Regions from separate parts of the Bowmanella yangjiangensis genome, predicted to be linked through region 3. Evidence: predicted binding sites of a transcription regulator. Region 3 holds the regulator's gene; each other region holds the start of a gene.
The links. Region 3 encodes sigma-54, which starts transcription at its own class of promoters, with help from an activator protein. Its sites were predicted from a motif close to GTTGGCACGNNNNTNGNNT; they were not measured.

Region 1 (7,785 bases), on a different contig from region 3:
ATCCGCATTGTCGATACCGTAGCCGACAACGCCTCCAGTGGTCTGTATGTACTGGGTGGCAAACCAACACCCCTTAGCCAGATAGACCTCAAACTATGCGGTATGAGTTTAAGCCGTCGAGGTGAACCGGTTTCCACCGGTGCCGGGGTAGCTTGCCTGGGTCACCCTTTGAGTGCAGCGCTGTGGCTGGCCAAAACCATGGCACAGTTAGGGCAACCTTTGCGTGCTGGCGACACCATTCTGACCGGCGCCCTTGGCCCCATGGTCGCAGTCCAGCCGGGTGATGTTTTTGATTGTGAAATCAGTGGACTTGGCTCGGTAAGAGCCAGTTTCAGCGCACGATAAGGAAGGCCCATGGACAATAAACAACATCAAACCATGCAGATTGCCGAGATTCTGGATAGAGCCATGCTGAATAGCCAGGCTACGCCGCAGCTAAGTCTGGACTACCCGGAAATTGGTTTGAAGCAGGCTTACCAGATTCAGGCCGCCGGTATTGAGAAACGCATGAGCCGCAACGAAAAGCTGCTGGGCATTAAAATGGGCTTTACCAGCCGGGCAAAAATGCTGCAAATGGGCGTGGATGACCTGATTTGGGGCCGTCTGACCAGCACTATGCAACTGGTGGAAGGTGACAGTGTCAGTCTCAAGCGTTTTATTCACCCCAGAATTGAGCCGGAAATTGCCTTTCGCCTGAATAAAACCCTCAAAGGCAAAGTGAGTCTGCTGGAAGCCATGAATGCCGTAGATGCTGTTGCACCAGCGCTGGAAATTATCGATTCACGTTATGCCAACTTTAAGTTCTCGCTGGCCGATGTGGTCGCAGACAATTCCTCCTCTTCCGGCTTTGTATTGGGCCAGTGGTGCTCCCCCAAGCAGGATATCCGCAATCAGGCCATGGTGATGGAAGTTAACGGTAAGCCGGTACAGATAGGTTCATCTTCGGCCATTCTTGGCAATCCCTGGCGCTCATTGGTGGAAGCGGCGCGCCTGGCGGCAGAGTCCGATATTTGTCTGGAAGCCGGTTGGATAGTGCTGGCCGGCGCGGCCACGGCGGCACATCCGCTCAGTACTGGCGACCATGTTTGCTTGCATACCAGCAGCATGGGTCAGGTCCATCTGCATGCCGGAGAATAATATGACTAACCGTTCAACCCTGGTCAGTGGTAAAGCCACACCAAGAGGCAAGTTTCCCCACATTAAGCGAGCCGGTGATTTTTTGTTTGTCTCGGGCACCAGCTCGCGCCTGCCAGATAACAGCATAGTGGGCGCAGAAGTGGATGCTATGGGCACCACCAATCTGGATATCCGCGCCCAGACCCGTGCGGTGATTGACAACATCAGCGATATTCTGGCCGTCGAAGGGGCAACCCTGGCAGACTTAGTAGAAATCAGTACCTTTCTGGTCAATATGAATGATTTTGGTCCTTACAATCAGGTATATAGCGAGTACTTCGATGCCAACGGACCAACCCGTACCACAGTAGCCGTACATCAGTTGCCACATCCGCACCTGCTGATTGAAATCAAGGCGGTGGCCTATAAGCCGCAGTCCAACGCGGTCAAGGAGAGCTAACATGACACAACTCAAAGCCTTTAATTTCCAAAAATGGCTGGATGACCATAAAGATAAGCTGCAACCGCCGGTCAACAACGCATTGATTTGGGAAGATGCAGACTTGATGTGTACGGTAGTGGGTGGCCCTAATCAGCGCTTTGACTACCATGTGGACCCGGTAGAAGAGTTCTTCTACCAAATGAAAGGCAATGCGTACCTCAACATCATGGGGGAAAACGGCCCATATAAACTGGAGCTAAAAGAGGGTGACGTATTTTTGTTACCCCCTTATGTACCCCACTCTCCGCAACGCCCCGAGGCAGGCAGCTTGTGTCTGGTTATTGAGCCCAAACGCCCAGAGGGCAAGCATGACGCATTTCGTTGGTACTGCCTGAGCTGCAACCACCTGCTGCATGAAGTGCAAGTGGAACTGAAATCCATCGTCAAAGACCTGCCCCCGCTGTTTAAAGCTTTTCAGGAAAATGAGCAATTACGCACCTGCAGTGCCTGTGGCGAATTGCACCCCGGCAAATAGGAGTTGGCCATGAAGTTAATCGACATGCATGCGCACTTTTTTCCAGCTAGTTTGCCGGACTTCGCTGCGCGTTTTAACAGCCAGGGCTGGCCACAAGTGGTGCACAAGAATGCCGAGCAAGCAGACATTCTGATTGACGGCAAACTATTCCGGCCTATTACCCATGCCTGCTGGGACAGCCAAAAACGCCTGGCAGATATGGATAAGCTTGGTATCGACATCCAGATTATGTGCGCCACACCGGTACTTTTTGCCTACCACCGCCCCGTGGAACAGGCTTTGGCGCTGGCTGCCTGGCTGAATGACCAGGCACTGGAACTTTGCACTCCGGATAGCCAACGCCTCAAAGCCCTGTGTCAGGTGCCCATGCAGGATATCGACGCGGCCTGCGCTGAGGTTTCCCGTTGTATGGCCAATGGCCATGTGGGGGTGCAAATTGGTAACCATGTGGGTCTGAAGAATCTGGATGACGAAGGTATTGTGACCTTCTTGCACCACTGCGCCGATATTGGCGCACCTGTGCTTATCCATCCCTGGGATATGATGGCCCCCGAGCGCATGCCTAAATATATGTTGCCCTGGCTGGTCGCCATGCCTGCCGAAACGCAACTGTCGATTTTATCCCTGATTTTATCGGGAGCCTTTGAGCGTTTGCCCCGCAGCCTGAAAATCTGTTTTGCCCATGGTGGTGGCAGTTTCCCTTATTTGATTGGCCGCGTGGATAACGCCTGGAAACACAGAGATATCGTGCGCGAAGACTGCCCTAACCTACCCTCCAGCTACATGGACAGGTTCTATGTGGACTCGGCGGTATTTCACCCCGATGCCCTGGCCTTACTGGTCAAAACCATGGGCGAAGAGCGGGTGATGCTGGGCTCAGACTATCCCTTTCCTTTGGGTGAGCAGGTCATAGGTGAGCTGGTAAAAAGCCACGATGAGCTAGGCGCACAGACCAAGCAACGCATTCTGGCAGATAACGCCGCTGAATTTTTTAACCTTAATAAATAACGGAGACCGACATGCAGAATTATAGAAGGCTCCCGCTGAGTGCCATAGCCGCTGCGCTGGTTGTCAGCACGGGTTTAATCGCCAGTCCCTGGGACATAAGCAAAGACACGCCGGTTAACATCAAGGACCCTATAGTTAAGCGCCAGGCTGAATTGGGTGGTGACCGCACGCCGGCTAATCCAGTGCCTGGTAGTTATGGTATGCAGGCAGATGGCAGCTTCGTGCATCCCAAGGCGACCCCGGAGTCTCATGATGCCTTTCCTTTTGAAGGGCAACTGGATTACTGGGATCCCAACAGCTACATCAAGAATATGAAGGTGGAAGCTTACTACCCTATTACGGTAGAGCCTTTTCATACTTGGCAGAATATTGTTGATTTCAATGGTCGCCGCTATCTCTACCAATATGTGCGCCGTGATCTGAAGATATTTGATATTACGGACCCCAAGAGCGTTGAACTGCTTCTGACCCGGGGCCACACCTGGGGCGCTAACGGCCCTGACGGTGAAGAACAAAATCCGTATGCAGAAAACGACATGATGGGCGCGGCCAGTATCCAATGGAGCAAAAAGCTGGGTAAATATGTAATGGTGCAAGCATTTGAGATTCGTCGTTTCGGTTTGCTACGTGATAAATACCGCCAGCCAGATAAAGTAGAAGCAATTCGCAACGCCAATCACCTTAAAGGCTTTAAAGTCTACGAGATGAATGGACCGCTCCCCAAAGACTGGAAACTAATTGCCGAGCGGACCACTGACATCTTGCATGCGGATGCCCCTGTAGGACAGCAGCAAGGTTCAGGGGTAAGGGATATTCCCGCTTATTTCGGCGACGACATTATGTATGTCTCCGCAGCCCCGGATAAGCGCTGGGGTTTGACCGAATACCCCAATGACCTATACAGCGCAGGCTATCAGGCCTGGGATATGTCTGATCCGACTAACCCCAGATTCTTGGATATGCTAGGTTTGCCTGGGCAAATCGTCGGCGACCCGGAGCATGAGGCGGTCTTCAAAGCAGATCCGCGTGCAGGAAACCGTACCTCCTGGATGGGCTCTCGTATGCCACTGTTTATTCCCAAACCGGCTTCCCAGGGTGGTAAGTATGGTTATGGCGCCATGGGCGGGTTAGGTTTTGTGGTAGTGGATATCAGCGACCCATCCAATATGCAGGTGGTCAGTAATCTGAAGTTCCCAGCCAATATTGCCGGTACCGAAGGGGATTTTGTCGATGTGTCCCAGGTTGAAGAAACCGGTCTGGTGTATTTCAGTGGCTACCCACTCAACGAAGACTGCTACGAGCCTTACAAAGATATCCATATTATTGATGTGTCTGACCCGGCCAATCCCAAGGTGAAAGGTGTGATGCCTCGTCCCAAGCCGCCAGCCGACGCATCCTTTACGGATTTTTGTCAGCGTCGTGGTAGCTTTGGTCCAAAACGCACTGGTGCCTATCATCAACCGGGTAGTCACAAAGCCGGTATTCTGCCGTTTAACTTCTACAATGCCGGCTTGCAGGTGTTTGACGTAAGCAACCCGGATAAACCACAAATTGCTGCCTACTTCGTGCCACCCTTTAAGGAAGATCAGGTAGCCAGCTATGCCATGGGCAATTTGTCCCACTCGGTTTATGTGGAGTACGACCGCAACCTATTCTGGCTGTTTACTAACCATGGCTTCTACGCCCTGTCCAGCCCGCTTTTGGGTGAGCCCAGCTTTGCCCCACCTAAGCAGGCATGGCCGCCAAGACCCTAATCAGAAAAAGGAGCCGTAAGGCTCCTTTTTATTGAGTGGCTTATTTTTCAGCAAAAGTGGCGAATTGTGCCAAAGTTTGGCAAAACCTATTTATTTACTCCACACAACAAATACATAACCAATTGATTTTAAACAGCTTACTTATGTGGCCTGAGGCTTGCTTTTAAATATCAAAAAGCAAAATCAACAGGATTAACATGAAAAAACATACTCTCGCTCTGCTGGTGCCACTGTTCAGCGTGACCTTACTCTCCGGCTGTATTATTCACGTGGGTGGTGATGTTGATGAACATGGAAATTCAAGCACGGTATTTGGTGGTATTGATATTCAAAGTGACCGTAAGGTAGGCGATTTGAGCACGGTCAACGGCGGAATTGACATTGGTCATCGCAGCAGCGCCGGAGATGTCAGCACAGTCAACGGTGGTATCGAACTGGGCGACAATGTATCAGTGGAAGAAGCTGAAACCGTCAACGGCAGCATCATTGCTGGTAAGAACTTGCGAGTGAGTGACGATCTTGAAACCGTAAATGGTCGCATCAGTCTGGAACGCGGCGCCCAGGTAGCTGGAGATATCAGCACAGTGAATGGCGATATCCTGCTGGATGACGCAGAGGTTGGTAAAGATCTGGAGACCCTGAATGGCGATATCGTGTTGAAAGGCAGTACCACCATTAAAGGTGATGTAGTGTTTAATCACCGCAAAGATAAAAGCTGGGGTGACGATGACGAGCCGACCTTGTTTGTCGACAAAAATGCCCGCATCGAGGGTCGTATTATTCTGCATAAGCCAGTAAAGCTGGACTTGGAAGATCCGGCATTGCTGAACAAAGTTGAGCGCCGTTACAGCGCAGAATAAAAGTCCAAGCGTCTTAGTATAAAAACCTTAAATAAGGCGGGCCTAGCCCGCCTTATTGCAAAGCTGACGTAGGTTAAAACGCCTGTTTTATATTGACATACACCATGCGACCACGGGGATCGTGCACAGTGGCATCGTAGCCAAGCGAATTGCGCACGGTAGGGGCGGCGCGGTCAAACAGGTTCTGCGCCCCCACCATTAACCTTGGGCCCTCCCCCGTACTTAGCAAAGGATCCATCTGATAGATGTACTGCATATCTATCTTGGTCCAACTGGCAACTTTAGCGTTGTCTTCATTGTCATTCTGGTAATCGCCAATATGGCGAACATAAAGATTGCCACTGTGCTTACCGTTACTCCACAGCAAGCCCAGATTAGCGCGCAGCTCGACGGTGGATACGCCAAAGTTTTCATCGTTGACATTGCCCAGGCCATCGATGGGGCCGAGTAGCGGATCGTCCAGGTCATAGCTGAGCAGATAAGTACCATCCAGCATAGGGCGCAGGTTACCCCACTCCCCCATGTCCAGATCCGTGAACAAGCTGAAATCTATGCCATCGGTTTGCACCGAGCCGGCGTTGCGGTAGTAAGTGGTGATTTTCACCGCTTCGCCACCCGGTCCGCGCTCAATCTGACTGCTGGTCGGGTCGACAGCCAGCAATGCTGCAGCGGACTCAGGCGTAATAAAGTTCTTATAATCAAAGCGCCAGTAATCCAGATTCAAAGTAACATCTTCGGCGAAGGTCCAGCTCATCCCCAGGTTCACAGCCTCAGACTCCTGTGGCTTTAATGGGCGCTCTGGATCACCGGTCAGCAATGAGATAAAACTCACTTCATCACCACCGGCCAGCGGATCATTGGCGGTTTGCGGCGTAATAAACTGGGAATCATTCTGAAACACGGTAGCCACTCTGAACGAGGTGCCGTAACTGGCTCTTAGGCTAAAGTCCTGGCTTGGGGTCCACAGCAGGGCTACTTTGGGGTCAGTGGTACTGGCCAAGTCAAAATCCTCGTAACGTATCGCGGTCTGCATCGTCAGATCGTAAGTCAACGGAATGGAGAATTCGGCGAATGCCGCCCACACTTTCTGTTCCCCGGTAAAATCTTCACCGCCACCAAAAAAGTTAAACACCAGATCGTTAGATAACTCGTTAAAATCGTATTCCAGCTTATCGGTACGATGTTGCACACCAAAAGCAGCCCCTAGCGAACCGGCTGGCAGTTCAAATAAATCACCGGTGACATGGGCGTCAAATACGCTTTGGCTGGATTTAGCCTGATAGCCAAACTCGCCAAAGATAAAGTCATACATCTCAGGGGTATTTTTATCCTGGCTGCTCGACAGCCAATAATAAAATGCATCGCCGTTTGGCCCACCCTGACCATTCAAGGCCGCTTGCAAATTGTTGGTAATCACATCTTTGCGGGCGTTTTCTGCTTCATTGACACTGGTAGTCCAGGTGGCTTTCCAACTCCAATCATTGGTCAAGTCGCCTTTCAGGCCGAGTTGATAACGCCAGCTTTGGTAAACTTTGTCATCTTTATTGGGCTCGGAACCAGCCCCCAGTGGTCGGATAAACAGCACGCCACTGTTAGAGGCACTGCCGGGAAAGGGGTCAGGGCCTCCTACTTCGATAGCGTCCGGGTGATACGCAGGTACCCGCACTTCGTCTAGCTGGGGTTGGCTTGGCACCGAATTAATCGTGGTCTTATTGCGGGCCACCACCAATTCACTGAACAACTGCGTGCTGTCGGTTAAATCAAAGGTCGCTTGCGCCATGGCCTGTGTTTGTTCGGCGGCGGCAATGATGTCACCGTAATAACCGTAGTTCAGTTCGCAAGCACCGTCGCTTGGGAACTCACCATCTGGCTTGCGGCGCACCAGACCCGGATATTTTTCAAAAGCACTACCATCCAGGCAGCTTGGGTCAATGAGTTTAATCGGCGGTCCCGGAGGGCCGTCAAACGCAATCACCTTGCCGGGAAAGCCGTAACCACTCCAGGAGTCTTGATTGTCGGCATAATCATCGCGTCGCGCAGAATTAGGCACATTGGTGCGCTTTAAGTAAT
Region 2 (7,785 bases), 920 kb from region 3:
ATCCATTAAACTATGGGGACTAAAGCGTAGGAAACCGCAACGCTCAGGCTGGGCATTATTACCTATGGTAGCGGTGAAGAAAACCCTTAGCGCTTGGATACAAAATCGTTTGGCTGAATATTGGCCAGTGGTGCGCCATTAGCCGACTCCAGTAAGGCGTAATCTTGCTGTACTTGTGTGACTATCACTTCCACCGGATGCAGAAAATATTGATAGTGTGAGTGGCCAAGGGGATCCATAAATTGATTGAGCTTAAATACACGTAGCTTATCTCCGCGGTTCACGCCTTGATGCTGACCCATATTAATGGTGAGTTGTTCATTGCTGACTTTCAGCACTCTGCCGTTGGCTGGCAGGCAAGATACTTCCTCATCTACACGTTGGGCGACTGACGTAAGCAGGTCACTGACTGCCATACCATAGCTGGACTGCCAAAATTGCTGACTCTCAGGTTGAATGCTGTCGTGAAGACTAAATTGCCAGGGGGCGCTGGTATGGAATTGCTCTTGCATTAATACTTCCCCTGTCATCCCTTCCACCAGGGTTACCTGTAGAGCAAATTGCCGCTCAATGGTCGCGTCACGCCAAAACGTGAGTGCGCCTGGCGTGCTTTGCTGATGGCTAAGATCGGTGATTTCTGCCAGAAGTGCCAATTGTCCGCCACTGCGCTTGGTCAGTCCCATGGCCTGAGCCGCTGGATGGAGATCTGGTGTCAGATAAAAATTCTGTATGGCATCGACTTGTACATGTCGGCTCGATAATGAAAAGGCACGACTCAGCTGTTTAGGTAAGGCTTTGCCTAAGTCAAATACCTCACCTAAGGTGGCTTGGCGTTTGTCTTTAATGGGGAACCAACTGGTCACCAGACTTTTACGATAGTCGGCACCTGAACATTGCGCTTCTTCTGGGAAAATATCGGCGCGAATCGATACGGTGACGATATCGTCTTGATAAACCTCGTTGACAAGCTCAACCCTATCCACCTCTCCGCCTGCACGGATTTCGAAACGGTCATCTTGCAACAAACCATTGGCCAGCTTTTGTACTGAACTCACCCTGGCGCCAGCGAACATCAAGGCTTGCTTAATTGCTTCCTGAGTGGCCAATTGCCTGGCCTGCTGTTTATCGCCCTGCACAATCACAGCCTGACCAGTGGCTTCAAACCAAATCGCCTGACTAGCAGGGCTTAGCAATATTGATATCAGCACTAAAAACCGTTTCACAGGACTACCCTTATAAGCTAAATGCCAAGTGGTTAAGCACAAAACGTACCGTTTTATTACAGCAAAACTTTGACGCCTAGAATGCGGTACGTATTTTGCTTTATCTATTGCACATATATAGGGAGCAGCCCTTCACTGCTTTTTCGTTAGAGGTGACTATATGCGAGTTCTGGGATATTGCCTGTTGTTTGGGATGTTGACGGGTTGTTCTACATTTTATGATAAGCAGGTTGAATGGGAGTATATTGAGCCCGAAAGTTATCCCCTGTTAAAAGCAGTTGGCTACGCGCCCATTGCCGCGCAACAAGGTAGTTCAGACACCGTCAAAATGTTGCAGGCCATCAAAGCGTCTAAGCTCGATGCCTATCGTGAATTGGCGGAGCAGGTCTATGGTCAGCGTTTGTCCGGTCAGCAGAATTTGTCTAATCTGGTATTGGAAAACGCACAGTTGCGCTCTTCGGTGGATGGAGTAATTCGTGGCGCCAGAGTAATCAAAAGCTACGCGGTGGATGAAGATACCTATGCCACAGAGTTAGAACTTGATATGCGCAAGGTGCATGATATCTATCTTAGTGTGGCTAAACCAAAGCGTATTAAAGAGGTGAAATATTACTGAGGCGTGTTGGGGTTAAATGACGCGCTGGTTAAGTCGCCAAGTAATTTGCCTAGGCGCTAATACCGCTGCCCCGACTGCCTGAATGCTTTTTGCCTGCTTTGTCATAGGTCAGGCTTTCTTTAGCGCGAGATTCAACTATCAGATTACGCAAGTGTTCAAGGCGCAGTTGACCTTGTTCCACTGCGGTAGCGTTAATTTGCGTTCGGTATTGGCAGTCTTTGACCAGGTCAATAATCTGCTCTTTGAGGGTGGCTTGCTGTTCGGTTAGTTCGCTTGGTAGTAGGGTTGAAAGTTGCTCATCCTGCTGTTGAATTTGCTCCAACAAAACTTCTTTTTCTTTAACTAAGCTAATTAAGGCTTCAGCATCGCGACTGCTGATCTGTTGTAACTCTGTGTCTAATAAAAGCTGTAGGCGCGCCAGAGCGTCCTTTTGCTGATTTAATAGCTCAAGACTTCTCTGCGTAGACACTTAGGACTTAATCCCAAACAACTCGGATTCCAACTTGGCAATTTTTTGCGCCAATACTTCAGGATTCACTTTGTACTCACCAGACTGAATGGCACGCTTCAGGCGATCCACTTTTTCCTGATTAACTGGTGTGTCATTACCTTTCTTCTGCACTTGTGCCAACTGCTGAGCAGATTGTGTCAAAGACACGGAATCCTGCCTGGGAGCCGTTGTTTGTGCCTTGGCTTCATTCGCCTGGGCGGCCGCTTGGTTTTGTGCCTGCTGCTGTTGATTGAGCTTTTGGCTGTCTACCTGCGGCTTGTTCAAATTACCATTGATATTGTTAATCGACATGCTCACATCCACTACCTGATAAACCTCTGCTTACGTTATCGGCAGATGCTAGGGTTACTTTAGCAAATTATTTCAACCGGCTCACCTGTTGGGAACAGTTGCCAATTGTTTATCGACACAGTTGCTGAAAATTTGAGCCAAATAGCATGATACATGACTAAATTCCCACTGCAACTTCCCCCGCACTAAGTACGCGGGCGTTAATCTGTTTCTCGGAGGCGCGATTCTTAATGAGTATGGTATCGCCGACGTTACCGTCCTGTAGAGCTATACCCGAGGTTTTAATCTGCAACCCTGCGGCATTGGCTCTGATCACTATGCTATCTCCCTTACAGACATAGCATAGCTGCGAGGGTTCAAGTGGTTGTCCAGCGCGCAAGCGACGTTTGCTTCGGGCACCTGCGAGATCACTAATATTGGCAAACGTACTGCTGTGCAACTGGCCAAGTTCCATCTGAATGACTTCAAGCTGAGATTCGTCCAGCAATGTGCCGGGGGAAACCGGCACTTTGGTCACCACAACAGCTTGGGTTTGGCGAACTTTAACCATCACATATAAAAACCAGTTAGATGAGACACAACTTACGCGGACTGTGACATTAGACTGCGACAGGCTATTTTCGCTAGCCTGAGCAATAAAAGGTTCAGCGCACTGAGGGATTTGTAAGCGTTCATCTACAGTCGCAGCTTCCACATCCAATTGACTGGTATCAGGACTTAACTGGGTAAGACGTTCTAGCACATATTGTCTGGCCGTGTCGCTGACTTGCTGATGTGGTGATGCAATAGCCGGCACTTCGGCTAAAACGCCGACACTTTTTATGGTTAGTAGCAAAAAAATCAATATTCTCATAACTCTAGCTGAATTAATCATGTTTACTTCAGGCCACTTTGGCTATGCTTAAAGACAAATTCTAGTAACATAGGGTCTGGGCATTGAAACCGTATGTGTGTTCGCTACCCGTTAAGCTTATTGACGGAAGCAATATATACGCAGGTTTTTAAGCCGAAGGGTTGACGAGAACTAGGCCGGGGATGAAAACACCTCGGCATGTCAAAAATCAGTCGGCTAAAGGCCTAATTCAAGTCTTCTAAGGCAACCTATGCGCAATTGAATGAGTTATCGCAAGTATTGTGCCTGAATTGATTCATCACTGAGGTGTTTTATGGCGGGAATCTTAGATTCGGTAAACCAGCGTACACAACTGGTTGGGCAAAACAGGCTGGAGCTGCTGCTATTTAAGTTACGTGGGCGACAGCGTTTTGGTATTAATGTGTTCAAGGTGCGGGAAGTTTTACAGTGTCCGCCCCTGACTGCTATGCCAAAGCTTAACAAGTTTGTGCGTGGTGTTGCACACATCCGTGGGCAAACTATTTCAGTGATTGATTTAAGCTTAGCCACCGGCGGTAAACCTATCGAAGACATCAGCAAGTGCTTTATTATCATTGCTGAATACAACCGGTCGGTGCAGGGATTCCTGGTGAATTCCGTTGAGCGGATTATCAACATCAACTGGGATTCTATTTTGCCGCCACCCAAAGGGGCAGGGCGCGCCAGTTATTTGACGGCGGTCACCGAAGTTGATAACGAGCTGGTTGAAATTCTGGATGTTGAGAAAATACTCAACGAAATTTCGCCGCTGAAAACCGATGTTAGCGCGGAGGTGATTGCCGGATTGGATGTATCCGCGGTTCAGGATAAGCTTATTTTTGTTGCCGACGACTCCTCCGTCGCACGTAACCAAGTAGTAAAAGCATTGACAAGCTTGGGGCTGAAAATTGAAACAGCCAAAAATGGTATGGAGGCTTTGGTTCGTTTGCGAGAGCTGGCTGAAGATACTGGTAACGTGACTGATCGTGTAGGCGTATTGGTATCAGATATTGAGATGCCAGAAATGGATGGCTACACTCTGACTGCAGAAATCAAAAACTCCCCCGAGCTGAAAGACCTTCATGTGATTCTGCATACCTCACTGAGTGGGGTATTTAATCAGGCAATGGTAAAGAAGGTTGGAGCAGACGATTTTATCGCTAAGTTCCATCCAGACGAATTGGCCAACTCGGTCAAGAAATGGTTAGGTCTTGAATAATTAGAGATTAATTTGTGCCTGATAAAGAGATAGGAATCCAAGACTATGCCATGTTCCGGGATTATCTGGAGCGTCAATGTGGCATCGTTTTAGGCGACAATAAACAGTATTTAGTGCGTAGCAGATTGTCGCCCTTGTTACGTCGTTTCAATGTTGCGAATCTTCCTCAGTTGATTGGTAATGTTGTGAATGGTCGCGACCGAACACTGCGTGAAGCGGTGATCGATGCCATGACCACCAATGAAACTTTATGGTTCCGCGATACTTACCCCTTTGAATTGCTGAAAAATGAGTTGTTACAGAAGTTTAAAGGTAAAGCGGGTCCTCTGCGTATATGGTCTGCGGCCTGTTCATCCGGCCAGGAGCCTTATTCCATAGCGATGAGCATTCTGGAGTTTCTGCAACGTAGTCCCGGGGCTTTCCCTGGCGGTGTGCAGATTGTGGGAACGGATATTTCTTCAGATATGCTTAACCGCTGTAAAACTGCAGAGTATGACAATCTGTCATTGTCCAGAGGCTTATCTGATGAGCGTAAACGTCAGTTTTTCGAGCCCACGGCAAACGGTACGATGCGCTTGCGGCCGCAAGTCACGAATATGGTTTCGTTTCGGCCGATTAATTTGCTGGAATCTTACAGCTCGTTAGGCAAGTTCGACATTGTGTTTTGCCGCAACGTGCTGATTTACTTTTCAGCACAGATCAAAACACAGATACTGCAACAAATTGCCGCAGGCCTGAACAAAGAAGGAATTTTGTTCCTCGGTGCCTCCGAATCTATGTCTGGATTGTCCGATGCGTTCAGCATGGTGCGTTGTAATCCAGGCCTGTATTACCTTAAAAAACAATAGCCTTCCTGCAAGATTCAACACTGCCGGTTTGATGACACCATTGAACTGGCACGTGTATTGCTAAGTTTTTCCTAACACAAGCTTCGTGCTTAGGAGAAACAGGTGGCAATCAGCTTAGATAGATTAGTCGGTTTGCATCATCGCGCCTTGCAAGTGCGAGATGAACGCATGGAAGTCATTTCCGGAAACCTGGCTAATGCCAACACGCCCGGTTACAAAGCTCGCGATATTGATTTTAAATCGGCTATGCAAGCGGCTCAGGCCGAGCGTTCATCCAGTCTATCCCGTACCCACGAGAAACACTTTGCTGTGGAAATCAGAAATCCCGGCGAACAAATGTTCAGGGTACCAAATCAGCCTGATACCGGCGACGGCAATACCGTTGATGTGCAGGTTGAGCGTAATAGCTTCTTAGATACCGGCATGCGTTATCAGGCTGGCATCGAGTTTCTTAACGGTAAATTTAAAGGGATGAAGAAAGCCCTTAGCGGAGGACAAGGCTGATGAGTCTGTTTAATGTCATGAACATTGCTACCACTGGCATGAGTGCAGAGTCAGTACGTTTAAATACGACCGCCAGCAACATTGCCAATGCCAACAGTGTCAGCAGCAGCATTGATGAAACTTATCGGGCCAGAAAGCCCGTGTTTGCCGCAGAAATGCAAAGAGCCATTGATGACCAAACCGCTGGTACCGGCGTTAAAGTTCTCGGTATTGTAGAGAGCGACCGACCATTGCAAATGGAATACAACCCAGGTCATCCAATGGCTGACAAGGATGGCTACATCTATAAGCCGAATGTCAATGTGGTGGAAGAAATGGCTGACATGATGTCCGCGTCTAAGGCTTATGAAACCAATGTTCAAGTTGCTGATACCACTAAGCGTATTTTCCGCAGGGTACTGCAGCTTGGTCAAGGGCAGTAAGGGCTGAGGATTAACAGATGACAAATTCAGTTAACAATAGTGATATCCGCGACCTTTATTGGCCCCAGGAAACTAAAGCGCCAGAAAACACCAATGGGCAGTTAAAGCAGGAAGATTTCTTTGCTTTGCTGACCGAGCAGCTTGCCCAGCAGGACCCAACGAAGCCGGTAGACAACGATCAGATGATCGCCCAGATGACCAGTTTCACAATGGCGGACAGCTTAAGTAAGTTGCAAAGCAGTTTTGAAGGGTTTGCTGCCAACATGAACTCCAGTCAGGCGCTAGCGGCGTCAGGTTTGATTGGGCAGCAAGTATTGGTGATTGGTGATAAAGGCACATTGACAGATGCCGAGGGCGCAGAACTCTCAGGGGTGATCATCAATGAAAAAGCGGCCCATGATATGAAGATCACCATCGAAGATAAAAGTGGTCAGACTGTCAGAACCATGAGCCTGGGATCTAACGCGGCCGGCAACATCGAATTTAACTGGGATGGTACGGACAACAGCGGCAATCCATTGCCACCCGGCAACTATACGATTACCGCTACCGCTAAAGTGGGTGAGCAGCGTATTGATTTACCTACTGCCATTAACCGTCATGTAAATAGCGTCAGCCTGGCGTCCAGTACCCAGGGTGTCATTCTCAATCTGGCCGGCGAAGAGAGCGTGAAGCTCGCTGACGTGCTGCAGATTGGCAGCTGATAGGAGAGAACCAAGATGTCCTTCAATATAGCATTAAGTGGAGTGAACGCTGCACAGCGCGATCTGGATACCACGGCGAACAACATCGCTAACGTAAATACTGTGGGCTTTAAGCAGTCTCGTGCGGAGTTTGGTGACGTGTATGCCACTTCACTACTGGCTGGCTCGCGTACTAAAGTGGGCGACGGTGTTCTGACCCAGGAAGTGGCTCAGCAGTTTACTCAAGGAGCTCTGCAGTTTACCGAGAGTGCGCTGGATTTAGCTATCAGCGGAAATGGTTTCTTTGCCATGGCGCCGGATCTGTCTTCCCGGGATTTCTCTTATACCCGTGCAGGTATGTTCAAGCTTAATTCCGATAACTATATTGTTAACTCTGGTGGCCAACACTTGTTAGGTTTTCCGGTTAACGCCGATGGCACCTCTGCGTCGGTGGCGACCAGTACTATGGTGCCTATTCGTGTACCAGATTCATCCGGTGCACCTCAGGCTACCACCGAAGTGGATATGAAAATGAACCTGCCAGCCAGCGCTGTGGGTTTGGATCCTGCACAATTTGACCCTGCCGATCAGTTAAGT
Region 3 (7,785 bases):
TTTTGCCAGACTCTCTGCCACAAAAACAGAACGATGCTGGCCACCGGTACAACCAATGGCAATAGTCACATAGCTGCGGTTATTCCGCTCCAGATGCGGTAACCAAGTGGATATCAGGTTCTGTATCTGCCAGATAAACTTGGTGACAATGGCCTGCGAACCCAGAAAAGCTTCAACCTGAGGGTCTAAGCCGGTGAGATTCTTAAGTTCCGGCTCCCAATGGGGATTGGGCAGGAAACGCGCATCAAACACATAATCAGCATCCTTGGGAATGCCATGCTTAAAACCAAAGGATTCAAATACCAGCACCAGGCGCGAGCTTTTCTTGCCCAGAATACGTTCTCGAACCAGCTCGGCCAGTTGATGTACTGACAGTTCACCGGTATCGATATACAAATCGGCTCTTTCGATTATCGGGCCGAGCAGCACCGACTCAGACTGAATGGCATCTGTCAGTGACTTACTGTGCTTGGACAAGGGGTGCAAACGACGGGTTTCGCTAAAGCGCTTAATCAGTACATCATCACTGGCGTCGAGATAGAGAATGGTTAACTCCCAGGTCGACGGCAGATAGTCGAGAATTTCGACCAGTTCTTCCGGGTCCTTGGGCAGATTGCGCACATCAATACTAACGGCCACCTGATCATATTCGTCCACCACAGTATGGGTGAGGGTAGGGAGCAGGTTAACGGGAATATTGTCTACACAGTAATAACCAAGATCTTCCAGCGCTCTGAGTACAATAGATTTCCCTGAGCCGGAACGACCACTGATGATGATGAGTTTCACACTATAGCCTCAAATAGTTCCTGATTTGATTGGGCGTGACGCAGTTTTTTTACCGTTTCCTTGTCATTCAATTTGGCGGCAATGGTGGCCAGGGTTTGTAAATGCCCTTGTGCCTGGTCCTCGGGGACCAATATAGCGAAAAATATGTCGACCGGTTGGTTGTCTATCGCTTCAAATGCGACCCCTGGCTGACTGGTAACCAATATTGCGGTTACATTACTCAGGCCGGCTAAGCGTCCGTGAGGAATGGCAATACCACAACCAATGCCTGTACTACCCATCTTTTCCCGGTTAAGTAAGCTAGTCAGAATGGCATCCTGGCCTATATCCGGAAGGTGTTGGGCGGCAATATCACTAATGGATTCCAGAATGCGTTTTTTGCTGGAGCCTTGTACTGCACATACAGTGCGGTCTGGGGTGAGGATGTCTTTGATTTCCATTTTGCGTTTTTTGTCTGTGTGGCCATAAACAGGCTAAGCCTGTTTATGGCATCAGTGGGCCTAATGGCGTTTCATCTTTTCCTTATGCTTGAGCACCTGGCGATCAAGCTTATCGATAAGACTATCAATGGCAGCATACATATCAGTATGTTCGGAAATAGCAAAGACTTCGGTACCGTTCAAATGTAATGTAGCCTCCGCTTTCTGGTTCAGCTTTTCGACATTCAGAATGACATGAACATTATTAATGTGATCGAAGTGTCTCTCCAACTTAGTAAATTTACTATCAACGTAGTCGCGAAGAGAATCGGTGATTTCAACGTGATGACCAGTAAGGTTGATTTGCATAGTGCCTCTTCCTTTTGTTGGCGAGTCTTACAGCAGACTCTTGCGTTGGTTAGATGGGGGAATCGATAGTGATTCCCGGTACTTGGCGATTGTTCGCCGGGCAACCATAATGCCTTGGTCGGCTAACAACTGCGCAATTTTGCTATCACTAAGTGGCTTGGCAGGTTTTTCTGCCGCCACCAGTTTCTTAATCAGAGCTCGAATAGCGGTAGATGAACATTCCCCGCCGCTTTCGGTTGCTACGTGGCTGGAGAAGAAATACTTCAGCTCATAAATGCCGCGTGGCGTATGCATATATTTCTGTGTGGTTACCCTGGAAATGGTGGACTCATGCATATCTACCATTTCTGCCACATCGTTCAATACCATAGGCTTCATGGCTTCTGGGCCGTATTCAAAGAAGCCCTGTTGCTGCTGAACAATACAGTTAGCGACCTTCAGTAAGGTGTCATTGCGGCTTTCCAGACTTTTGATAAACCATTTCGCTTCTTGCATGTGCGAGCGAATAAACTGGCTGTCGCTGGAATTGCGCGCATTGCGGCTCATGGCGGCATACTGCTGGTTAATACTCAGCTTAGGTAAGCTGTCAGGGTTCAGCTCTACTATCCAGCGCCCATTTTTCTTGGCAACAGATACGTCCGGTATAACGTATTCCGGTTCGCTGGTGACAATGGCGCTACCAGGGCGTGGATTGAGCGTTTGCAGTAACCGCAGTGCTTCGCGTAATTCTTCTTCTTTAAGACGCGCTTTGCGCATCAGAGTTCGGTAATCTTTGGCAGCCAGCAGATCGCTATATTCATTAATCAATGCTTTGGCTTCTTCCAGCCAAGGCGTGTCCGGTGCAAATTGACGCAACTGCACCAGCAGACATTCCTGCACTGAACGGGAGCCTACCCCAACCGGATCAAACATTTGAATGCGCTTCAGTACACACTCAATTTCATCCAGTTCTACCTCTTCGTTTTCAATATCCAGGCTTTGCAGGATATCTTCGGTACTGACTGTCAGGTATCCAGACTCATCAATACTATCGATAATGGCAATGGCAATGGCAGCATCGGTTTCACTGAAAGGGGTCAGACGCATCTGCCAAAGCAGGTGATCCTGAATATTGTCAGAGGTTTCCCCCTGGTAAATGGCATCATCATCACTGGCTGTAGAAGACGAAGCGGGGGCCGAAGAGGCGCTGTAGTATTCATCCCAAGTGGTATCTACGGGTAACTCATCGGGCAGTTCCTGCTTTTCCAATGCGTCGCCGGCTTCCAGGCTCTCGCTGTGCTCGCCATTAGAAAGAGATTCATTGTCGGGACTATTTAAATCCTGCACGTCTCCGGCAGAGAAGTCCTGTCCGTCATCCGCTTCCAACAATGGGTTGGAGTCCAGGGCTTCCTGGATTTCCTGCTGTAGATCCAGCGTGGACAACTGAAGCAGGCGGATGGCCTGTTGCAGTTGCGGCGTCATAGTGAGCTGCTGGCTGAATTTTAGTTGTAATGCGGGCTTCATCTACTTCTTATTATGTTCCAATGGCCTTTCAAGATATTGATATGGGCGTTTTAGCAAAGGTCAAGGTACCCTGCGGCATACGCCTTAACTATAGCCTGAATTGTTCTCCGAGGTATACATCTCTCACCTGCTTGTCATTCAACACCTGTTCGGCGCTGCCTTCGGCGATTAATTCACCATGGCTGACAATATAGGCTTTCTCACACACATCCAGGGTTTCACGAACATTGTGGTCGGTGATCAGAACGCCGATTCCTCTGTCTTTGAGATGATGGATAATCTTTTTAATATCGCTGACAGAGATAGGGTCGACACCGGCAAAAGGTTCATCTAACAAAATAAAGCGAGGATTGGCAGACAAGGCTCTGGCAATTTCAACCCTGCGCCTTTCACCGCCGGATAAGCTCATGCCGGTGCTATGCCGGATATGGTTAATATTGAACTCATCCAACAGAGCGTCGGCTTCTTGCTCGCGTTGTTCCTGATTCAGCTCTTTACGTGTTTCCAAAATAGCCATCAGGTTTTGATATACCGTCAACTTGCGAAAAATGGATGATTCCTGTGGCAAATAACCTATGCCACGACGAGCTCGAACGTGCATAGGTTCGTGGCTGAGTTCTTCGTCGTCGATAAAAATTTGGCCTTTATCCATGGGCACCAAGCCAACAATCATATAGAAAGAGGTTGTCTTACCCGCACCATTGGGTCCCAGCAGACCAACTATCTGTCCGGCGCTGACTTGCAAACTGACATCACGCACCACCTGGCGGTTTTTGTAGCTTTTGGCCAGATGTGAGGCCTTCAAGGTGGGCATGCTGTTACTTCTCCTGCACGGGTTTTTTCTTCGGTTCAGGCTGGAATATTGTCTCTACGCGACCATCTCCGTCATCTGAACCTTGGGCAACCAACTGCTCTTTCTCCATGTTGAATTCGATTTTATCACCGCTGACACTGCTACTGTTTTGATGTAGCTCAGCATTTCCGCTAAGCGTCAGTGTGCGTTTTTCTACATGGTATTCGATATGGTTTGCCAACGCTCGAATGCGACTACCATCTGCCATGGTTTGCTGATATTCGGCAGGATTACCGCGGGCGATAAAAATTTCCCGGCCTTTACCCTGCTCGGCATTTACTTCCACTTCACCCGCTTCAATGCTGAGTGAACCCTGAGTGATTTTTACATCTTCCCGAAAGATGGAGATTTTGTTGATGCCATCTCCGGACTGGAATTTAGAGGCCACTCGGATGGGTTCATTGAAGTCCTGATTGATGGCATTGGCAGCGGCGCTGATTAGCAAGGCGGTCAGCAGCAGGTTCAGTTTAGTTGTCTTTGCCATAGATGGTCTCTACGTGATCCAGTAATTCAAATTGTTTGTTATTCATATCAGCACTAAAACCATTGCCGCGAATGGTGTAATTGACGCCTGAAATAGTCACGGGCTGGTCTGAATGCATGATCTTGTTGTTGAGATCGATTTCAATAAAGCTGGTATTGATGGTTTGTAAAATGCCGTCTTCACTGAGACTGCGGATCTCAACATTGGTTTCCAATTGGATGCGGTTGTCTTCATATAAGGTGCCTTCCTGGGCGGTAATTTCCCAAGGGGGCTCATCAGCCTTAACAAACACGCTGTATTGAGGCTGTTGAAACAAGGTAAAACCCAGGGCTTCATAATGTTCCATGACGGTAGCATGGATGCTGTGGGTGAGAACCCCTTCCTCGTTATACAGGTTGGTTTGCATATTGCGCGCCTGATAATTCGGCTGCCATACATCTTCCCTGGGTTGGTTTGTCTGGGGTTGTTCGCTGTCCTGCCACCAGTTGTAGTTGGTGGCCACAATCAGCAAGAACAGCAGAAGTATACTTAAGGTTAAGCGGTTCATATGCTGCTGCCGTGACTGATGGTCAGTTTATCCTGGGCCTGCAGGAGCAGGTCACAAACCTCGCGCACTGCCCCAAAGCCACCTGAACACTGCGTAATGTAGTCAGCTTGTTGCTTTACAAAAGGATGGCCATCGGGCACAGATATGCTCAAAGCGCATAGCTCAAACATGCTCAAATCCGGCATGTCATCTCCCATGGCGGCGACCTGCTCAGAGGTTAATTCAAGTTCCGTCATCAGATTTTGCAAGGCGAAGCCTTTGTTTTCCTCTCCCTGAATGATATGTCTGATGCCTAAGGCGCGCATTCTATCTTCGACAATGCGGGATTTTCGGCCGGTAATCACGGCCACTTCCACGCCTATATTCATTAGCGCTTTTACACCGTAACCGTCTCTGGTATGAAACGCTTTTAACTCTTCGCCGGCGTTACCCAAATAAATTCGTCCGTCCGAGAAAATTCCGTCTACATCGCAAACCAGCAAACAAATAGCTTTGCAGCGCTCGAACAGGCTGTTGTCGATGTGGCCATAGAGGGTCGAAACTGGGCTTGTCATTCAATGTACTTTTGCGTGTTTTAAGTTTGAAACAGGCTGGTTTGATACGCTAGGTAGCAAGCCAGCAGCAATCCGCCTTGCCAGCGTTCTACACGTCGGCGTTCTTTTATGGCGAAGCAAAACAATACAAGTAGCAGGGTTAATACCAACATTACTGGCATATCACGCTGCATGGCCTGAGGATCTATGTAACCCGGGGCCAACATTCCTGGCATGGATAAAACCGCCAGTATATTAAAAATGTTGGAGCCCAGAATGTTTCCTAAGGCTAAATCATCTTCTTTCTTGAGTATTCCGGCAACACTTGTTGCTAACTCGGGCAAGCTGGTACCTATGGCGACAATGGTTAGCCCAATGACTAAATCACTGATGCCTAGAGTTCTGGCAATATGTGTGGCGGAATCTACCATTATATGGGCACTAAGTGGAAGTAACAGTGATCCTGCCAGCAGCCATATCACTGCTTTTGAGCTGGATAAACGCGGTAATTCTTTATCCACCTCTGTGTTGAGGGGGTCCGCTTTATCACTTCGCAGAGAAAGCCAAGCTAGCAAACCAATGACCAAAAAGAACAGAAGCAACAACAACAGGCCTTCCCGATACCCCAGCACACCATCCCAGAGTAAATATGCCGCCAGCAATGATACCAAGAGTAAAATTGGCATTTCCCGACGCAGCGTTGTGGAGGCTATTTGTAGCGGCCGGAGCAAGGCTGCAATACCCAGCACCAAGCCAATATTCGCTATATTAGAACCAATGGCATTGCCGACGGCTGTGTCGCGGCTACCTGCCAGGGCAGCACTGACCGACACCATAATCTCAGGCGCGGAAGAACCCATAGCCACAATAGTTAATCCTATGAGTAATGGAGGCAGTCCAAAATTCTTTGCCAATGCCGACGCCCCGCAAATAAAGCGTTCAGCACTCCAACTCAGGGCTATCAGGGCGCCCAGGAAGAGTAAAAACTCAATGATCACGGACTGTTCAACTCCGTCCCTGTCGACACGTATAGGGATTGTCGCAAAAAGCCAGGGATTTTCCTAATGCAGGGAATCATAGATTGCCTAAGTAAACACTTGCGTTTACAATTTGCTTCTGACCGTTCAAAAGCAACGTGGGATAATGAGTTGTTCTACGATTTTCGAACAATTAGAACACAACTTATTACTTTTTAGCTTTGTTGCAGTTTCATGAAAAACATTACAATACGCCATGTTCTGGTTGTTCGGACCAGAAGCCCGGTGAATGGATGAGTAAATGGAAGACTTGGTAAATGTAGACAACCTGACGTTTTCTCGCGGTAAGCGATTAATTTATCAGGACATTTCTTTGCGTCTCGCCAAAGGTAAAACCACGGCCATTATGGGCCCCAGTGGTATTGGTAAAACCACCTTATTGAAACTGATTGGCGGTCAGTTGCGCCCCGATAGCGGAGAGATACTTTTCAAGGGCGAGTCTATCCCTAAAATGCGCAGGTCGCGCTTGTTTGAAGTGCGACGTCATATGAGCATGCTGTTTCAAAGTGGCGCACTGTTTACCGAAATGACGGTATTTGACAATGTCGCCTTCCCCCTGCGAGAGCATACCAGGTTGTCTGAAGATTTAATTCGACTGCTGGTGTTGATGAAACTGCAGGCCGTAGGGTTGCGCGGCGCGGCAGATATGATGCCCAGTGAATTATCTGGCGGCATGGCCAGGCGAGCAGCGCTGGCCCGGGCTATCGCTCTGGATCCTGAGCTTATCATGTATGACGAGCCCTTTGCCGGGCAGGATCCTATTTCCATGGGAGTCTTAGTTAAGCTAATTAAGGAATTAAATAACGCCTTAAATTTGACCAGTGTGGTGGTAACGCATGATGTGACTGAGGTCATGTCCATTGCCGATTATGTGTACATCCTGGCAGACAAAAAGATTATAGGGGAAGGTACCCCAGAACAGATTCGAACTCATGAATCGCCTTTGGTGCAACAGTTTCTGCTTGGCCGCGCTGATGGTCCCGTGCCTTTTCATTTTCCAGCCCAAAGTTTGGAACAGCAATTATTGGAGAGACGTTGATGGAATGGTTTGCACGCCTGGGCAGGTCTACTTTAGAGACTTTGGCTGTCGTTGGGCGGGCTGCTTACTTGTTAGTTGGCGCCTTGGTTGCCAAACCTCAGTTGAAGAATATTCCCCTGACGATCAAACAGATCTATGTCGTTGGGGTGCAGTCTTTATTGATTATTGTTGTTTCTGGTGCATTTATCGGCATGGTTATGGCCTTACAAGGC
Region 4 (7,785 bases), on a different contig from region 3:
CTGCTGCATCAATAAGTTGGCTTTCGTCGGCGCCTTTGTTGGCGAGCAACTTCAGCAGCTCGGCCTGCATAGAAATGTTGTTGAGGGGCCGTCTGGCGTCGTGAACCAGCTGGTGGATAGGACCTTGATGAGAATGCACCTGCTTACTCCTTTTGGCAGACAATGCCCGGACTTATATGTAGCGCCGGGCAAATGGATCAACTGTTGATGTAAAAAAGTTACTGGCTAAAATCCCCGTAGGCATGCAAACGGTTGTACAAGGTTTTGGTACTGATACCCAGCATCTTGGCGGCATGGGTTTTGTTGTCGTTGACTTTTTCCAGCGTCGCGTAAATCAGTTCTTTTTCAACTTCTTCAATGGTGCGGCCCGGCATCAGGGTCTGGGCCTTGGATTGCTTGGCCGAGAAAGGTGAGGCAAAAGAGTCTGGTAGTTGTATTTCCCCACTGTCCCTGTCGGCCATAATATAGGCGCGGTGAATACTGTGACGTAATTCCCTGACATTACCCGGCCATTCGTATTGCATCAGACGGCGCAGGTGTTCGTCGGTTAATAGATAGTCGGTTTGATGTTCGTTATTTAACTGCTGCAGAAAACTGCGCGCCAGCAATGGCAGATCATCCATTCTCTCGCGCAAAGGGGGGATTTGAATGGGGAACACGGCCAGACGGAAATAGATGTCTTCTCGGATAACCCCTTGCTGACCAATTTCTTGCATAGGCCGGTTAGTGGCAGAAATGACCCGGCAATTTACCGGAATTTCCTTGTTGCCACCGACGCGCACGACATTGCGCATTTCCAGCACCCGGAGCAGGGTGGGCTGCATATCCATAGGCATTTCGGTGACTTCATCCAAAAACAGCGTGCCATCCTGTGCTTGCTCAAATACTCCGGTTCTTTGCCCGGTTGCGCCAGTAAAGGCGCCTTTTTCGTGGCCGAACAGTTCGCTGCCAATCAAATCTTTGGGCAGTGCGCCACAGTTAGTGCATACCAGCGGCCCATTCAGGCCCGACGCATGGTGAATAGCCTTGGCAACCATTTCTTTACCCACGCCACTTTCACCAAACAGCATAACGTTGGCAGTGGTGTGCGCGACCCGCTCGATCATTTCATACAGCTTTTGCATGGCCACTGATTCACCGATCAGGTGATTAAAATGCATGGCCTGGTCATTTCGGCGTGCTTGGCTATTGCGATTCGACGACGCTTTGGTCGGATTCAGGATGCGGTTGAGATCATCGCCATCAATGGGCTTGGTCAGGTGGGCAATGTGTTCGTCGCACAATTCTGTGAGCGCTCCCCGTACTGCCGGGTGACCTGAAATCATGGTGATTTTGACGGGAATATCATGGCTGCGAATATAATCAACCAGATGTAGGCCGCTGCCGTCGGGCAGCATAAAATCCAGCAGCAGATGGTCAAAACGCATGTCGCCAAGCGCCAATCTGGCGTCCTCTAGCGTGGATGCGGTGTAGACCTCATGGCCGAGCATTTCAATTAAGTGGCAGGCAATGCTGCAAAAGTCCGAATCGTCATCGACGAGTAATATAGTTGCCAAGATACATCCTTATTATGCCGGTCTGAATCCAGCGGAATTCTACCGCGTCAGTGTTCCATACCCTGAAACACTGCAAACATCATACCTATCTTGCCATGGCAGCGAAAGGCGGATTGCTGTTTCCGTTTTGTTGCATTGGCTTATTGTTGAGGGACAGCAAGCCTGAAAGATTTTCAGCCGACATGGAAAATCTTTCATAGAGGGCGGTCGTTTCAGGGGCAGGGGCATTTACATGAATTTGTTTTTTGTTATTGATTTATATGGATTTTTCTCTTTGTTTTGGTGGTTGGTCCGGGTTCTGCATCAGTCAGCCTGACAGGGTCGACAAGCGGCCTTCTGATTTAGCAACAATGGAGAAACATGTGATGAGACAGACTATGTCGAAAGTAAGTAAGGTATCAGACGTCATTAAAGTACTTAACGGCGGCATTGAATTTTACGAAGAAGCCAGGGAGAAGGTATCCAGTGTACATATCAAGCATATGTTCAACCGGATGATCACTGCTAAACAGAACGCAGTATCAGCGCTGCAGCCCTTTGCCGTAGCAGAAAACGGCGAGATCGAAGACGATACCTCGTTGGCCGTGGACCTGCGCAGTTTTTACACTAAGTTGCTGGGCAGCATCAGCACCGACAAAGAGCACACTTATGTGGACCAGCTTGAGGAAGTGGAAGACAAACTACTGGATGCCTTGGATGATGCCTTGAAATGTGAGCAGCCACCTCAGTGCGCCATTGTGCTGAGAAAGGTGAAAGCTGATATGCAGGTGTGCCACGATGAAATGAAGGCATTGCAACGCGCCACCGCTTAATGCCGCTGGCTAATGCCGTCCAAGGGGCGGCATTTTTTTTCAAACAACGAGTTGGCCTTCCGATATTGTCTTATTGCTTCAATTAATACCCTCCCCTGCAGGAATTAGCCTTAATGCGCTTGCCTAGGTTGCTGCCAATTTCTCAAAATACAACCTTGACCTTCCCATAAGGTTAAACTTTAGCCTTAAGCTATCTAAGCTGATGTTGGAGATAAACATGGCAAATAGCGTGCAGTTACCTATTAGCGGCATGGGCTGTGCGTCCTGTGTGGGACGTATTGAAAAAGCCTTGCTGCAAGTGCAGGGCGTAACCACAGCTCAGGTTAACCTGGCTGCCGAAACCGCCACAGTGCAAGGCGATGTTGATGCGGCTACCTTGATCGCGGCCATAGGTGCGGCCGGATACAAAGTGCCTACCCAAACAAGCCAGTTTGGGGTGGGGGGCATGAGCTGCGCGTCCTGTGCAGGTACGGTGGAAAAGGCGTTAAAAGCGGTATCCGGCGTAGTCGATGCCAGGGTCAACCTGGCCAGTGAACAGGTCAGCATTGAATACCTGGTAGGCTTGGATGTCTCGCTATTGTTTGCGGCGGTTGAGCAGACGGGCTATCAGTTGCTGGATACCGATAGCGCAGACAAGGCCAAAGCACCCAGCGAACCGGGTTTTTTCCAGCGCGATAGTTGGCCGGTAATAGGCGCAAGCTTGTTAACTCTGCCGCTGGTGCTGCCCATGGTCGGCATGCTGTTTGGCAGCGATTGGATGCTGCCGCCCTTGTGGCAATGGCTGCTAGCCACGCCAGTACAGTTTTACTTTGGGGCGCGTTTTTATTCTGCGGGCTGGCGGGCCATAAAAGCCGGCAGCGGCAATATGGACCTGCTGGTGGCCATTGGTACCTCGGCGGCCTATGGCTTGTCGTTGTATTTGTGGACGGTGTTTGATGGGCAGGGCATGCCGCATCTGTATTTTGAAAGCAGCGCCGCGGTATTAACCTTGGTACTGCTGGGTAAATATCTGGAACGCCGAGCCAAAAGACGCACCACAGATGCGCTAAAAGCTTTGGAAAATCTGCAACCCATCGAGGCGCGTTTATGGCGCGATGGTAGTTGGCAGCAGGTGGCGGCCGCCAGTTTAAAAAGCGGTGACAAGGTCAAGGTGCTGCCCGGTGAGCGTATTCCGGTGGATGGTGAGATTCAATCCGGCGACAGCCAGGTGGATGAGTCCATGATCAGTGGTGAGAGCGTGCCGCTGCATAAAAAGGTGGGCGATAACGCCATTGGCGGTTCGGTGAATCTGGATGGGGTGCTGGAGCTGGTGGCCACCAAAGTCGGCGCTGAGTCCACCCTGGCCAAAATTATCCGTCTGGTCGAACAGGCTCAGGGTGCCAAGGCGCCGGTACAAGCCCTGGTGGATCGCATCAGTGCGGTGTTTGTGCCCGTGGTGCTGTTGATTGCGCTGTTGGCCTTGTTAGGCTGGGGTCTGGGCGCTGGCGACTGGACGACTGGCATCTTAAACGCGGTGGCAGTGTTGGTGATTGCCTGCCCTTGTGCCCTGGGTTTAGCGACTCCAGCAGCCATTATGGCTGGCACTGGCACGGCGGCCAAACAGGGGATTCTGGTTAAGGATGCACGGGCCTTGGAACAGGCCCAGCGCATAGACTTAGTGGTGTTTGATAAAACCGGCACCTTAACTGAAGGCAAGCCGCAACTCAGTCAGTTAACGGCGTTAACCGATAGTCAGCAGGATTTATTGCAACTGGCGTATTCGCTGCAACAAAACAGTGAGCATCCACTGGCCAAAGCCGTGGTGCAAAAAGCCCAGCAACAGGATGTCAGCACCCTGGCGGTAGACAACTTTAAAGTGGTGGCAGGTAAAGGCGTGACCGGCGATATGCAGGGGCAGACCTGGCTGCTGGGTAGTAGCCACTGGATGCGTGAGCACAAACTGGAGCTGCCTATGGACAAGGTCATGGTGGCCGGGGCGTCTATTTCCTGGCTGGCGGTACTTAACGATGGCGGCGCTGAGCTCGTGGGGCTGCTGTGTTTTTCTGACACAATCAAAGCCAGCAGCAAAAGTGCGGTGCAGCGTTTGCAGCGTCAGGGTATGAAAGTGGCGATGCTGACCGGCGACAGTAAAGCCAGCGCGCAGCAGGTTGCCACTGAATTAGGGCTGGATAATGTTGAAGCGGAAGTGCTGCCGGCGGACAAAGCGGCCTGGGTAAAACGTTATCAACAGCAGGGTTTTAAAGTGGCCATGGTGGGGGATGGTATCAACGATGCACCGGCTCTGGCTCAGGCCGATCTGGGCATGGCCATGGCGACCGGCACCGAGGTGGCAGTGAGTGCCTCGGCCATGACCTTAATGCGCGGTGAGCCGAACCTGGTGGCGACCGCCCTGGTTCTGGCGCGTAAGACCTATCAAAAAATTCGTCAGAACCTGTTTTGGGCCTTTATTTTCAATGTGATTGGCATTCCGGCGGCGGCACTAGGGTACCTTAACCCTATTATTGCCGGTGCCGCGATGGCCAGCAGTAGTTTGTTGGTGGTCAGCAACGCCTTGTTGTTGCAGCGTTGGAGGGAAAACAAACATGACTAAGTTACTGACCATAGGTGAAGCGGCAAAGGCCAGTGGCCTGTCGGCTAAAATGATCCGCCATTATGAGCAGTCCGGCCTGCTGGACAAAACCCCTCGTACCGAGGCGGGGTACCGATTGTACAATACACAGCAACTGCGTCAGTTAAACTTTATCCGCCGTGGTCGGCAGTTGGGGTTCTCGCTCGAAGAAATCCACTCCCTGCTGAATTTATGGCGCGACCCAGGCAGGGAAAGCCGGGAAGTGAAGCACATTGCTGAAAAGCACCTGCAGGATGTGGCGCAGAAGATTGCCGAATTACAGCAGATCCATGGGGTGCTGGAAAAGCTGGCTAATCAGTGCTGCGGTAACAGTAACCCGGACTGCGCCATTCTGGACTCCCTGGCCGGGCCAGAATCCATGGTTTGAGCATTTGCTTAGGATTCTGGTCGGGTAGCAGAGGCTTTAGGAATCGAGTGTCTGCTACCCATTTGACTTGTGTAACATCGATGGCCGGTTACTTAAAAGTTTGGATTCGCCAGTTAAGTAACTCACCCACATACACCACACCCTGTTTATCCACCGCCAGACCGTGGGGAAAACCAAACTCCGATGTCCCCTTGCCCCAACGGCCAAAGCGCTCCAAGACCTGACCGTTCGGCCCAATTTTATTGATCTCGCCGCTTCTGGCGTCGGTTAAAATTAGGGTGTTGGCATCAAAACGTTCAAGTTCGTAGGGGTAGCCAATATCCTGCCACTGTTTAATAAACTGACCGTCGGTGGTGAAAATCTGGATGCGGCCATTCTGCCTGTCGGTGACATACAGTTGATCTTGTTCATCAAACAGCAGCGAATGCGGGAAGTTAAACTGCCCCGTAGCCTCACCTTTGCTGCCCCAACTGGAAAGCAGATTACCCTCTGGGGAGAACTTGACGATACGAAAGTTACCGCCGTCGGCTACATAGATATTGCCCTGGCTGTCCAGTGCCACATCACTTGGCGCATTGAGCAGATTCAATTGGTAACCGTTATCAAACCAGCCGCTGCCGGGGCTGTCCCTGCGGCCCAGGATCAGCAGGATCTGGCCTTGCTGATCCATCTTTAGTACCTGATGGGTTTCCTGATCTGTGGTCCAGATGGCCCCCTGAGAGTCGACAAACAGACCATGGGGAACACGAAACAGCCCCTGGCCGATTTCACGCTTGAACTGGCCTTGTTTGCTGAAAATCAGCAAAGGATGCAGGCCGCGATTAAACACCACCAAATCACCGGATGGCAGGAATTCCAGGCCGGCCACCTCGCCCATATACCAGTTATCCGGTAGTTGTAATGACACAAAGCCGGTACGACTGGCATCCACTATGCCAGCGTGCAGCGGTGTGGCTATTAACGCCATTAATATGATCAGCAATGCCGCCAGGGTTTGCATATTTGTCTTGGTAAAACACATCTTAGGATCTCCGGTTAGTGAAACTTCATTGTGCTGTGGTTTGAGTTTCCGTTTAAGATGCCAATCGGAAAGTGAATGTTTCCTGGTGGGAATGAATGGATAAAGATATTACCTATTTACTTAAGGTGTTCTGCACTGTGGTGGAAGCCGGTAGCCTGGCATCGGCGGCCGAGCGTTTGGATGTACAAGCGCCAGCCATCAGCAAGGCGCTGGCGCGTTTGGAAAGCCTGTTGGGTAACCGTCTGCTGCATCGCTCTACCCGGGCGTTACAGCTGACCGACGCCGGTACGCTGCTGTACCAGGAAGGCATGACGCATTTGCTGTCACTGGGAGAATTACTGGACAGAGTGCGCGGTCAGAATCAGCAACTTAGTGGCGCATTGAATATCACCGCTACGCCGGCAGTGGGGGAGCAACTGATTACGCCATTGCTGGTGGACTTTTCCATCCGGTATCCGCAGTTACAGATAAACCTGCTCTGCACTAACGAGCTGGTCAGGCTGCCTTCCCAGAGTGTGGATATGGCTATTCGCAGTAGCCGGCAACTGGAAGACTCCAGCCTGACCAGTCAGCCGTTGCTGAATGTCAGGCGCCTGGTGGTGGCATCCCCGGTTTATCTGCAGCAGGCTGGAATGCCCAACACCCCAGCGCAGCTGGCCGAGCATGCCTGTCTGCATTTTTACCATCAAGGCATTTTAGATGCCTGGGACTATGAGAATGGTGATGAGGCTGGCACGGTGACAACCCAAAGCCGTATCAGAGTGAACAGCTATGCCAGCCTGAAAACCTTGTGTTTGGCTGGTAGAGGGGTGGCGCGCTTGTTTGAATATCAAGTGGCGGATGAGCTGGCGAATGGCAAGTTGGTTAAGGTGGCGGCGCAGACAAATTGGGGGCATCAGAGCCTGCATGCGGTGTATCACGGTAAATTGGCGCAATCTGTTAAGTTGCAGGCCTTTGTGACAGCATTTCGGCAGCGCTATGGTGAATAGGGAATAAACCACAGCGGCGATAAAAAGGCGGCGCACAGGCCGCCTTGAGGTTAAAGGCTCAAATTAGAGGCTATCAAAGCGGTCCAGTGTCATGACTTTTGCCCAGGCAGCGACAAAATCCTGCACAAACTGCTGTTTGGCATCGTCGCTGGCGTAGACTTCGGCCACCGCTCTTAGCTCGGAGTGGGAGCCGAAAATCAGGTCAACCGGGGTGGCGGTCCAACGGGCCTTGCCGGTTTTACGATCCGAACCTTGGTACACACCCGCCATTTTGTCTGACTTGGCCCACTGCGTGGACATATCCAACAGGTTGACAAAAAAGTCGTTAGTCAAAACCCCGGGCTTATCAGTAAATACGCCGTGCTTACTCTTACCGCTATTGGCCCCCAGCACCCGCATGCCACCTACTAG

Region 1: a site for sigma-54 is predicted at 5,000-5,018, ahead of KJY73_RS12055 (DUF4097 family beta strand repeat-containing protein). Genes of this name have one in related genera too.
Region 2: a site for sigma-54 is predicted at 5,624-5,642, ahead of flgB (flagellar basal body rod protein FlgB). Genes of this name have one in related genera too.
Region 4: a site for sigma-54 is predicted at 1,842-1,860, ahead of KJY73_RS12615 (ferritin-like domain-containing protein). Genes of this name have one in related genera too.

Annotation. Positions count from the first base shown of each region.
Region 1 covers NZ_JAHDJU010000002.1:530,030-537,814, reverse strand. Annotated here, with positions in the region: gene mhpD (2-keto-4-pentenoate hydratase) at 1-345, shown strand, start outside; gene KJY73_RS12080 (2-keto-4-pentenoate hydratase) at 355-1,137, shown strand; gene KJY73_RS12075 (RidA family protein) at 1,139-1,576, shown strand; gene KJY73_RS12070 (3-hydroxyanthranilate 3,4-dioxygenase) at 1,578-2,093, shown strand; gene KJY73_RS12065 (amidohydrolase family protein) at 2,103-3,101, shown strand; gene KJY73_RS12060 (LVIVD repeat-containing protein) at 3,113-4,855, shown strand; gene KJY73_RS12055 (DUF4097 family beta strand repeat-containing protein) at 5,053-5,715, shown strand; gene KJY73_RS12050 (TonB-dependent receptor) at 5,789-7,785, opposite strand, start outside.
Region 2 covers NZ_JAHDJU010000001.1:1,037,366-1,045,150, forward strand. Annotated here, with positions in the region: tRNA gene KJY73_RS04620 (tRNA-Arg) at 1-20, opposite strand, end outside; gene KJY73_RS04625 (flagella assembly protein FlgT) at 87-1,223, opposite strand; gene KJY73_RS04630 (LPP20 family lipoprotein) at 1,384-1,839, shown strand; gene flgN (flagellar export chaperone FlgN) at 1,889-2,308, opposite strand; gene flgM (flagellar biosynthesis anti-sigma factor FlgM) at 2,309-2,641, opposite strand; gene flgA (flagellar basal body P-ring formation chaperone FlgA) at 2,799-3,494, opposite strand; gene KJY73_RS04650 (chemotaxis protein CheV) at 3,808-4,731, shown strand; gene KJY73_RS04655 (CheR family methyltransferase) at 4,746-5,579, shown strand; gene flgB (flagellar basal body rod protein FlgB) at 5,682-6,083, shown strand; gene flgC (flagellar basal body rod protein FlgC) at 6,083-6,505, shown strand; gene KJY73_RS04670 (flagellar hook assembly protein FlgD) at 6,523-7,209, shown strand; gene flgE (flagellar hook protein FlgE) at 7,225-7,785, shown strand, end outside.
Region 3 covers NZ_JAHDJU010000001.1:120,057-127,841, forward strand. Annotated here, with positions in the region: gene rapZ (RNase adapter RapZ) at 1-789, opposite strand, end outside; gene ptsN (PTS IIA-like nitrogen regulatory protein PtsN) at 786-1,229, opposite strand; gene hpf (ribosome hibernation promoting factor) at 1,290-1,577, opposite strand; gene KJY73_RS00575 (RNA polymerase factor sigma-54) at 1,605-3,080, opposite strand; gene lptB (LPS export ABC transporter ATP-binding protein) at 3,169-3,894, opposite strand; gene lptA (lipopolysaccharide transport periplasmic protein LptA) at 3,899-4,417, opposite strand; gene lptC (LPS export ABC transporter periplasmic protein LptC) at 4,401-4,964, opposite strand; gene kdsC (3-deoxy-manno-octulosonate-8-phosphatase KdsC) at 4,961-5,518, opposite strand; gene KJY73_RS00600 (calcium/sodium antiporter) at 5,539-6,495, opposite strand; gene mlaF (phospholipid ABC transporter ATP-binding protein MlaF) at 6,776-7,573, shown strand; gene mlaE (lipid asymmetry maintenance ABC transporter permease subunit MlaE) at 7,573-7,785, shown strand, end outside.
Region 4 covers NZ_JAHDJU010000002.1:672,057-679,841, forward strand. Annotated here, with positions in the region: gene KJY73_RS12605 (histidine kinase) at 1-139, opposite strand, end outside; gene KJY73_RS12610 (sigma-54-dependent transcriptional regulator) at 219-1,556, opposite strand; gene KJY73_RS12615 (ferritin-like domain-containing protein) at 1,934-2,368, shown strand; gene KJY73_RS12620 (heavy metal translocating P-type ATPase) at 2,586-4,958, shown strand; gene cueR (Cu(I)-responsive transcriptional regulator) at 4,951-5,364, shown strand; gene KJY73_RS12630 (peptidyl-alpha-hydroxyglycine alpha-amidating lyase family protein) at 5,453-6,385, opposite strand; gene KJY73_RS12635 (LysR family transcriptional regulator) at 6,481-7,374, shown strand; gene katG (catalase/peroxidase HPI) at 7,438-7,785, opposite strand, start outside.